Regions from separate parts of the Affinirhizobium gouqiense genome, predicted to be linked through region 2. Evidence: riboswitches for the same ligand, from Rfam matches in the RefSeq annotation. Region 2 holds a riboswitch; the other holds the start of a gene.
The links. A riboswitch is a leader RNA that binds a small molecule or an ion and turns the genes downstream of it on or off. The one in region 2 is predicted to bind thiamine pyrophosphate.

Region 1 (4,899 bases), on a different replicon from region 2:
TCGGCAGATCGTTATCGGCGGTGCGGAAGCGGGCGCGACCATCTTCCAAATCGCTGATCTTGCTTTTGGCCTTCAGAATTCGATCGTCCACGACGAGGTTTGCGATCTCCTGGTCGAGCCGCTCGGCGGTCTGCACGAGGCCGGCCATCTGGGTCTGCAGGCGCGTCTCGTCGCGCAGAAGGTCAGCCAAAGCCGATGCCCATTCGCGCGGCGGTCGCGGAAGATCGGCAAGCGTGGCAAGCTCAGCTTGCAGGCGATGGACCTCCTGGAGGAGCGGCAGGGCGCGCAGGCGCGCGTCCACCCGCATGTGCCGCGCCTTCGTCGCCGCCCCCTGGGTAAGCGCTGCCTCGTAATCCACTTCCGCCTGCTGCTGGGCCGCGATCAGGCCGGCATAGACCGTGGCAAAGGTATCGATAGCGTCGCGCTCGGTTTTCAAGCTTGCAAGCTGCTGCTTCAGCTCCGCCAGCTCGGTATTGCGCGCCCGCTTGCGGTGGAAGCGCTGCGCTTCTTCCGCAGCGGTCGAGAGGGCTGCGCTGACATCGGCAAGGCCCGCGCTGGCCGAAAAGAGCAGCTCGCCGAGATCCCCCTTGCTCTCGACGATCGCCTCGCCGCCATCGCGCAGGGAATGTTCGTCGAGCGAGAACATGGACCGATAGCTGCCGCGCGTCAGCCCGCCGAGCGCCGACGTCAGCAAGGCCTCGTTCACCGGCTGGCCGGCACCATCCAGCAGCGCATTGCTGCGCTGTTTCAGCCGCACCAGTTCATGCTCCCGGCCTTCCACCTCCAAAACGCCGCCAATTTGCATGGCGCCATAGGCATGCAGGAAATTATAAGGGCTGCGTTCCGGAATGCCGAACAGCAGATCAAGATAGGCCGAGAAGGCAGTGGACTTGCCCGCTTCGTTGAGGCCGTAGACGATATGCAGATCGGGACGTCCGGCGATTGCCAGGCCGAAATCGAGAACCCGTTCGGTGAACTTGCCGTAGCGCGTGAGATCGAGACGTTTCAGCCGCATCAGGATGGCTCGTCAAGGGCAGCGGCCAGGCGGGCGATCAGGTCTTCGCCGCCCTCGCGGATGATCGTCTCGACGAAAGCATCAAGCGCCGCCTCGTCCTGGCCGGCAAAGCGCCGGCTTTCCGGTGGCAGATCGTCCAGCAGGCTCTGCACCATCTCGCGCACCTCCTGCCGGAAGGCCTCGGAGGTCGTGACATCCTCGCGCATCAGGGCGCCGAGTTCCAGCACCGGGTCGGCGGTGCTTGCCGCGGCGCGCGCGGTCTGCGGCCTTCGCAGATCGAGCTCGATCTTTTCGATCCAGGTGCGGCCGGTCCGCTCGGCCCGCTGCTCGCTATCGGCCTGCAGCAGATCGCGGTCGCGGCGCATGGCAAATGCCAGCGGCGACGTGCCGGTGAGGCGCAGGCGCGCCACCAGATGCTCCGAGCGGGTCCGCTCCCGTTCGGCCTCCAGCGCTGCGCCGATCTGATCCACCAGCTGGCGCCAGTCTTGCGCGGGCGATACATCGAGCGACACCCGCGCGAATTGCGCAAGGCTCGTCAGCCTTTCCTCCACGCGGATCGACCCATCATCATGGACGGTGACGAGCGAGACGGATTTCTCTCCAGCCTCGTTAATATCCCGTCCCTGCGGCATGCCGGGCATGATGACGGTTCGTTCGCCGGCATGATGGGTCCTTTGGTGGATATGGCCGAGCGCCCAGTAATCGAAGCCGGCGCGATGCAGATCGGGCAGCGAGCAGGGCGCATAGGCGTCATGGCCGGGGGCGCCGGCGAGGCTGGTATGCATGATGCCGATATTGACCGCGCCCGGTACCGGCGCCTTGAACTTCGGCAAAAGGCTTTCCGGCGCCTGCGGCTTGGCGAAGCTCAGCCCGTGCACGGCGATGTTGAGGCCGCCACGGGCCATCTCCACCGCCTCGGCGCGGCCGGTGAAGATCTTGACCGACGGCGGCAGGACGAGTTCCTGGGTGATCTTCGACATCGCATCGTGATTGCCGCGGATCTTGTAGACCTCTATGCCCGCCTCGTGCAGCCGCTGCATCTGGGTGGCGAGGAACCGGGCAGTCTTCATTGAAGTCTGCTCGCCGTCGTAGAGGTCGCCGGCAATGATCAGGGCGTCCACCTGTTCGCTCAGACACAGATCGACGATCCGGATCAGTGCTTGGCGGGTGGAATCGCCGATCAGGGCGGCCAGCTCTTCATGACGCATGGATAGCGAGCGGAGCGGCGAATCAAGATGAAGATCGGCAGTGTGAACAAACCTGAAAGCCATTCGCTCTAGTTATCCCGGCAAGGCTTTTCCCGCAATCGCGACACTGCATGCAACAAGGCTTAACCACAGAGATTGACAAGCCGCTTGGTTTGCAGGATGGTCACCGCCATTCCGAGGGGGGCATCGTACGATGCTGAGATGGCGGTGAGCCGGACCCTTGAACCTGATCCGGGTCATACCGGCGTAGGAACGGAAAAGCGTCACCTGATCCTGTCGATCACCGCGCCCTTTCTCTTCTTCGCTTCACCTGGATCTCCGCACTGCAAGGTTTGGAGATCGCCTCATGTCTGATTATCTGCGTCCGGGCCCGGCCCGATCCTTCCAAACTCGTCCCTTTCGCGCCGCCGCGCCAGTCTGAGCCGATGCGAGCCACTCAAGCGGTCTGCGCGCTTGCGGCGCTTATTCTGGTCTGGCAGGGGGTTGTTCACTTCCTGGCGCCGCCACGCTATCTTTTGCCGTCCCCGCAGGCGGTCGCCGGCGTGTTCCTGCAGCAGCCCGAATTCCTGCTTCGCCACGGCCTGATCACCGCAACCGAAATCCTCTTCGGCCTGGCAGCCGGCAGCCTGATGGGATTTACCACGGCCCTTCTTCTTGCCGCGCTTCCGCGGGTCGGTCAGTTCGTCTGGCCGGTCGTCCTGGTGCTGCAGGCGCTGCCAGTCTTCGTCCTGGCGCCCGTCCTGGTCCTGTGGTTCGGCTTCGGTCTTTCCTCCAAGGTCGTGATGACGGTGATCATCATCTTCTTTCCCGTCGCATCCGCCTTTGCCGATGGGCTGAACCGCACCGATCCCGACATACTCGATGCCGCCTCGCTGACACCGGCCAGCCATTGGCAGATCCTGGCGCATATCCGATTGCCGCTGGCGCTGCCCTCACTGATTTCCGGCCTGCGTGTGGCGGCCCCGCTGGCGCCGCTGGGCGCCGTCGTGGGGGAGTGGGTTGGCGCGGCGGGCGGTCTCGGCTTCATCATGATCCAGGCTAATGCCCGCATGCAGGCCGACCAATTATTCGCCGCCATGCTGATCCTGGCGCTGTTTTCCGTTCTCCTTCGGCTCCTTGTCGACCGCCTGACCGCCGGCCTTGCCCCCTGGGCCCGAGAGCAGGCGCCCCGTGTTATCTCCCATCCTGAAAGGTTTTCCACATCATGAGACGGTTCTTCATTGCTGCGGCGCTCTGCGCCGTCACCAGCCTTGCGCCTCTTTCGGCAAGTGCCGAGGACAAGCTCTCCGTTCTCTTGGAATGGTTCGTCAATCCCGATCATGCGCCCATGGTGGTGGCGCAGGAACTCGGTTATTTCGCCGAGCAGGACCTGGATGTGAGCCTGGTCGCGCCTGCCGATCCCTCCGCCGTGCCGCGTCTGGTGGCGACATCCCAGGCCGATATCGGCATTCATTACCAGCCCAATCTCTATTTCGATCACGCCGCCGGCGTGCCACTGGTCCGCTTCGGCACACTTGTCGAAACGCCGCTCAACACCGTGACCGTTCTTGCCGATGGCCCGATCAAGAGCCTGAAGGACCTTGACGGCAAACGCGTCGGCTATTCTGTCGCCGGGTTCGAAAATGTGATGCTGCAACGGATGCTGGCATCGCAGGGCGTCGAGTTGAAGAATGTCGAGCTGGTGAATGTGAATTTCTCGCTGTCTCCCTCGCTGATCGGCGGCAAGGTGGATGCGACCGTCGGTGGTTTTCGCAATTTCGAACTGACTCAAATGCGCCTCGAAGGGCATCCGGGCATTGCCTTTTTTCCCGAAGAACACGGCGTTCCCGCTTATGACGAGTTGATCTACGTCACCCGGCCGGAGCTTGTTTCGGACGATCGGCTGCCGCGTTTCCTGCAAGCCGTCGAAAAGGCGACGATTTATCTCACAAACCACCCGGAGGAGGGCTGGAACCTGTTCGTAAAGGCGCATCCCGATCTCGACAACGCGCTGAACAGGACCGCCTATTTCGATACGCTGCCGCGATTTGCCAAGCGTCCCGCCGCGCTGGACCGTGGTCGCTACGAGCGCTTCGGCCGCTTCATGGCGGAGGCCAAGCTCATTCCCGCGGCGCCGAAGCCCGATGATCTTGCAGTGGAACTGAAATGAGCAATGGCATGACATATCCGGGTGCCGGTAAAGTTTCGCACATCGGCAAAGCCGCCTCGCTTCTCGCCGAAGTGCGGCGCCGACGGCCGCGCGTCCATGCGCTGATGAACACCGTCGTGCAGAAATTCGCCGCCGACGGCCTGACCGCCGTCGGGGCGGTTCCCTCCATGACCTCGTCGGAAGAGGAGATTGCCGACTTCGTGGCCAAAGTCGATGCCCTCGTGGTCAATCTGGGCACGCTCGATCAGGCGCGGCGACGGGTGATTGGCATGGCGGTGGAGGTGGCCAATGCGGCCGGCAAGCCATGGATCCTGGATCCGGTGCATTGCGATTATTCGCCGGGTCGTCTCGCCTTCGCGCGGGAATTGATCATGCTCGGACCCACCGTCGTGCGCGGCAACAAAGCGGAAATGGCGGTAATTGGCGATACGCGGGCGAGCCTACGCATTGAAACCGGGCCTGTCGATCATCTGCAGGACGGCGCCCATCGGCTTGCCGTCCGAAACGGCCATCCGCTGATGGCCAAG
Region 2 (4,899 bases):
TTCCCCCTTCTCGATCCGGGTGCACCGGGGCGATTGCATCGGCCTCGTGGGACCGAACGGCGCCGGCAAGACGACGCTCTTGAAAATGCTGACGGGCCAGCTCGCACCCGATTCGGGCGTGATCAAGCTCGGCACCAATCTGGACATCGCCACTTTGGACCAGAAGCGCGAGGACCTGAATCTGGACGACAGCCTCAGCCATTATCTGACCGACGGGCGCGGCGAGACCCTCCTGGTCAACGGCGAACAGCGACATGTGGCGGGCTATATGAAAGATTTCCTGTTCCAGCCGGAACAGATGCGCACGCCGATCAAGAACCTGTCCGGCGGCGAGCGCGCCCGGCTGATCCTGGCGCGGATCATGGCCAAGCCTTCCAACCTCTTGATCCTTGACGAGCCGACCAACGACCTGGACATCGAGACGCTGGATCTGCTGCAGGAAATCGTATCGGGCTATAATGGCACCGTCATCCTCGTCAGCCATGACCGCGATTTCCTTGACCGTACCGTGACCTCCACCATTGCGCCGGCCGATCCGGACATGCCCGACGGCCGCTGGATCGAATATGCCGGCGGCTACACGGACATGATGGCGCAGCGCAAAGGAGCGCTGGACGAGAGGCGCAAGGCGGAGAAGGCCAAGGCAGACGGCTCCGCCACTGCCGCCGTGCAAGCGCCGAAGGCAAAGGCCAAGCTGTCCTACAAGCAGAAATTCGCGCTGGAAACCCTGCCGAAGGAGATGGAGAAGGTCGAAGCCGAGATTGCCGCGCGCGAGGCGAAAATGGCTGATCCGACCCTCTTTACCAAGGACCCGGCGGCCTTCCATCGCATTGCCGGCGAGCTGGAAGGCCTGCGCACCCGCCTGGCAAAGATGGAGGAAGAATGGCTGGAATTGGAGATGCTGCGCGAGGAACTTGAGGGCTAAAAGCCAGATTCTCAGTATTAACAACTAGTTATTGTTTTCATTAATCGTCCGGAGCCGGAACAAAATTCTGACATCGCCGTTCGACTGACAATAGCGCGCTCATTCGGAGACGCTGGCAGATACGCTGGGATTAACGAGCAGAGGGCAGACCATGTCGGCAAATGTTATGAGTCGTCGGCTGGAAGAGACAGCTAGGGATCAGCGGGTCCTCATCGTTGAGGACGAGTTCCTGATCGCGCTGGATGTCGCCGATATTATCGAAGGCATGGGCCTGACCGTCGCCGGACTTGCCACGGGCCGGGACAAGGCACTTGCTCTGGCGGCAGAAGCCGATGTCGCGCTGGTGGATGTCAATCTCGCCGACGGCGCGACGGGACCGGCGATCGCACGCGAACTTGCCGAGCGTTACGGCATCACCGTGATCTTCATGACGGCCAATCCGGAGCAGCTTCGCGGTCGCGCCGATTGCTCGCTGGGCGTCTTGACCAAGCCCGTCATGCCGCAGGTGATCGAGGAATGCATCGATTACGCGCTGGCGAACCGCAATGGTTGGGCCGCGGTTGTTCCCAACGGCCTGAAGGTGTTTTCCCACACCCATCACTGAAGGCGCCCTGCGCCGGTGCCGCCGGGACAGACGTTTCCGTTGGCCCGGTCTTTTCCATTGACCCTTGCTGCGCAGGCAAAGGGTTGATCCCTATGCGTCATCCGCATCATCACATCCGCCACTTGTCAAAGCCGCGGGCTGAAGCTACATCTTTGCTGCTCTAACGGGGTGCCGCCTTGCGCGGCTGAGAGGCCATGCCAACCCGAAGAACCTGATCCGGTTAGCACCGGCGGAGGGATTAGACGGCTCACGATCAGCGCCTATTCCCCGTTTTGACGAGATATGGAGGCGCTGATGCGCAGATGGCTTGCCTATTCCTTCACAGCATTGACCACCCTTCTTGGCGTCCTGCCCGCGCGGGCGGAGGAGCCACCGGTTCTGACCGTCTATACCTATGAAAGCTTCCTGGCGGATTGGGGGCCTGGCCCGAAGGTCAAGGCCGCCTTCGAACGCACCTGCCAATGCACGGTCAATTTCGTCGGCGTGGCAGATGGCGTCGCGCTTCTGACGCGGCTGAAACTCGAAGGGGCCGGCGGCGAGGCGGATATCGCGCTCGGCCTCGATACCAACCTGATCCAGGAGGCGAAGGATAGCGGACTGTTTCAGCCGCACGGCATCGAGATGGCGGCTGTCACCATCCCGGGCGGCTTTGAGGACGACAGCTTCGTCCCGTATGATTACGGCTATTTCGCCGTGGTCTACGACACGCAGGCCATCAAGACGCCGCCCAAAAGCATGAAGGAACTGGTGGAGGGCGATCCGGCACAAAAACTGGTTATCGAGGATCCCCGCACCTCGACGCCTGGCCTGGGCCTGCTGCTATGGATAAAGTCGATCTATGGCGATCAGGCGGACCAGGCCTGGGCCAAGCTCACGGATCGCATTCTGACCGTGACGCCCGGCTGGTCGGAAGCCTATGGCCTCTTCACCAAGGGCGAGGCGCCGATGGTCCTCTCCTACAGCACCTCTCCCGCCTATCACATGGTGGAGGAGAAGTCGGACCGCTATCAGGCCGCGCCCTTTGCCGAAGGACACTATATTCAGATCGAAGTGTCGGGAATGCTGAAATCGGCAAGACATCCGCAACTGGCAAAGGATTTCCTGGCCTTCACGCTGTCTCCCGAATTCCAGTCCATCATTCCGACCACCAATTGGATGATGCCGGTTGCGGCGACCGCCGATCCGTTGCCTGAGGCTTTTTCCGCGCTGATCAAGCCGGCGAAGACATTTCTGATGCCGCCGGCAGACGTGGCTGGGAACCGACAGGCCTGGATCCGTGAATGGCTGACGGCCATGAGCAGGCAATAGGCCAGATGCGGTTGCCGTTTGCACGGAACCGGCATGGCAAGGCGCATGGGGTGACCGCCTGATGCTGACAGAGGCGCAATTCAAGCGCGGCCTCACCGCCGGCGCGGCAAGCCTTGCGCTGATCGGCATCTTCGTCACCTTGCCGACGGCATCGCTGCTCCTGGCCGTTCCCGGCACCGGCACCGGGGCCGGCGCGATCTTCGACGCCTATACGCTGGAGATCCTGCGCTTCACCCTGCTGCAGGCTATCCTGTCGACGCTTCTTTCGGTGGGTCTTGCGGTTCCGGTCGCCATCTCTCTCGCCAGACGACCGCGTTTCGTGAGCCGCACCGTCATCCTCCGTTTGATGGCTGTGCCTATGGGGCTGCCGGCCCTGATCGGCGCCTTGGGACTGATCGGCATTTTTGGTAGGCAGGGGCTGGTCAACGATGCTCTGGCGGCGTTAGGGCTTCAGCAGCCGATCAGCCTCTACGGGCTTGGGGGCATCCTGCTTGCGCATGTCTTCTTCAACCTGCCGCTTGCCGCGCGGCTCCTGCTGACCGCCATCGAGCGCCTGCCGGCGGAATATTGGCGGCTATCCGCCAGCCTTGGCATGAGCCCCTGGTCTGTGCTGCGCTTTATCGAAGCGCCCGCTTTACTGCGCGTCATTCCGGGTGTCGCGAGCCTTGTCTTCATGCTCTGCGCCACCAGCTTCACCCTCGTCCTGGTGCTTGGCGGCGGACCTGCCGCCACGACGCTCGAGGTGGCGATCTACCAGGCGCTGCGTTTCGACTTCGATCCGCCGCGCGCCGTATCGCTGGCCCTGCTGCAGATCCTTCTGACGGGCCTCATCCTCTGCCTGCTCTTCTGGCTTGCCCCGAAGGCCTCCACCGGTGCCAGCGAGGGGCGTGCCATTCGCCGCTTCGATGCGCAAGGCCGGGCGGCCGTAATCGTCGATGCAACGGTGATTGCCCTTGCGACGCTCTTCCTCGTGCTGCCGCTCCTGTCGATCCTGGTCGCCGGCCTGCGTGCCGATCTCGCGCGGCTTCTGACCCTTCCGGAGGTCTGGCAGGCAGGCAAAACCAGCCTGTCGATCGCAGTCACGGCCGCCTTTCTGTCGCTGGGTCTGGCGAGCGGTATCATTCTCTCACGCTCGGTCGTGCAAACACGCCGGCGGCCCAGCCGGGCGCTCGGCGCCTTTTCAGCGCTGCTGGCCGTCCTGTCATCGCTGGTCCTGCTGGTCCCGCCCGTCGTCCTTGGGACCGGCTGGTTCCTCCTCCTCCGCCCCGTCGTGAACCTTACGGCCGCCGCACCCTTTCTTATCGCCGCAATCAATGCGCTGATGGCACTGCCCTTCGTCATGCGCGTGCTGGAGCCGGCGGTCGAAGCGCATCTCGCGCGCACGCGGCGGCTCAGCGCAAGCCTTGCCATCCATGGCTGGAGCAGGTTTCGCCGCGTCGACTGGCCGATCCTGAAGCGACCCATCTTCATGGCGCTCTCCTTTGCCATGGCCCTGTCGCTCGGCGATCTCGGTGCCGTCGCCCTGTTCGGCTCGCATGACCTTGTGACCCTGCCCTGGCTGATCTACAGCAGGCTTGGAAGCTATCGAACCCATGATGCCGACGGGCTGGCGCTGATCCTTGGCATTGTGTGCCTGATCCTGACCCTGCTTGGCACGGCGGGCAACAAGGACGACCGCCCATGACCCCCGCGCCGGCAATCCAGCTCCAGACGGTTCGCCTGAGGCTCGGCACCACCGATTTTGCCTATGAGTGCCGCATTCCGGCAGGCGGGATCACCGCCATTGCCGGCCCTTCAGGCTCCGGCAAATCGACGCTGCTGAACCTGATTGCCGGTTTCGAGAGACCCGACAGCGGCACGATCCTGATCCATGGTGAAGCCGCAGATCACATGCCGCCCGGGCAGCGGCCGATCTCGCTGGTTTTTCAGGATAATAATCTGTTTGCCCATCTCGACCTCGCCACCAATATCGGGCTCGGCATCGATCCGCGCCTGCGCCTGACCGCAGAGCAAAAGAAGGCCGTCGTCCAGGCGCTCGACCGCGTCGGCCTTGCCGGTTATG

Region 1: linked by a shared signal. The riboswitch ahead of QTJ18_RS02555 (ABC transporter permease) and the one ahead of thiB (thiamine ABC transporter substrate binding subunit) in region 2 are both predicted to bind thiamine pyrophosphate.

Annotation. Positions count from the first base shown of each region.
Region 1 covers NZ_CP129381.1:253,005-257,903, forward strand. Annotated here, with positions in the region: gene QTJ18_RS02545 (ATP-binding protein) at 1-1,015, opposite strand, end outside; gene QTJ18_RS02550 (metallophosphoesterase family protein) at 1,015-2,286, opposite strand; TPP riboswitch at 2,391-2,493, shown strand; gene QTJ18_RS02555 (ABC transporter permease) at 2,649-3,431, shown strand; gene QTJ18_RS02560 (ABC transporter substrate-binding protein) at 3,428-4,372, shown strand; gene QTJ18_RS02565 (hydroxyethylthiazole kinase) at 4,381-4,899, shown strand, end outside.
Region 2 covers NZ_CP129382.1:2,572,836-2,577,734, forward strand. Annotated here, with positions in the region: gene QTJ18_RS20635 (ABC-F family ATP-binding cassette domain-containing protein) at 1-925, shown strand, start outside; gene QTJ18_RS20640 (response regulator) at 1,077-1,529, shown strand; TPP riboswitch at 1,684-1,784, shown strand; gene thiB (thiamine ABC transporter substrate binding subunit) at 1,824-2,837, shown strand; gene thiP (thiamine/thiamine pyrophosphate ABC transporter permease) at 2,899-4,521, shown strand; gene QTJ18_RS20655 (thiamine ABC transporter ATP-binding protein) at 4,518-4,899, shown strand, end outside.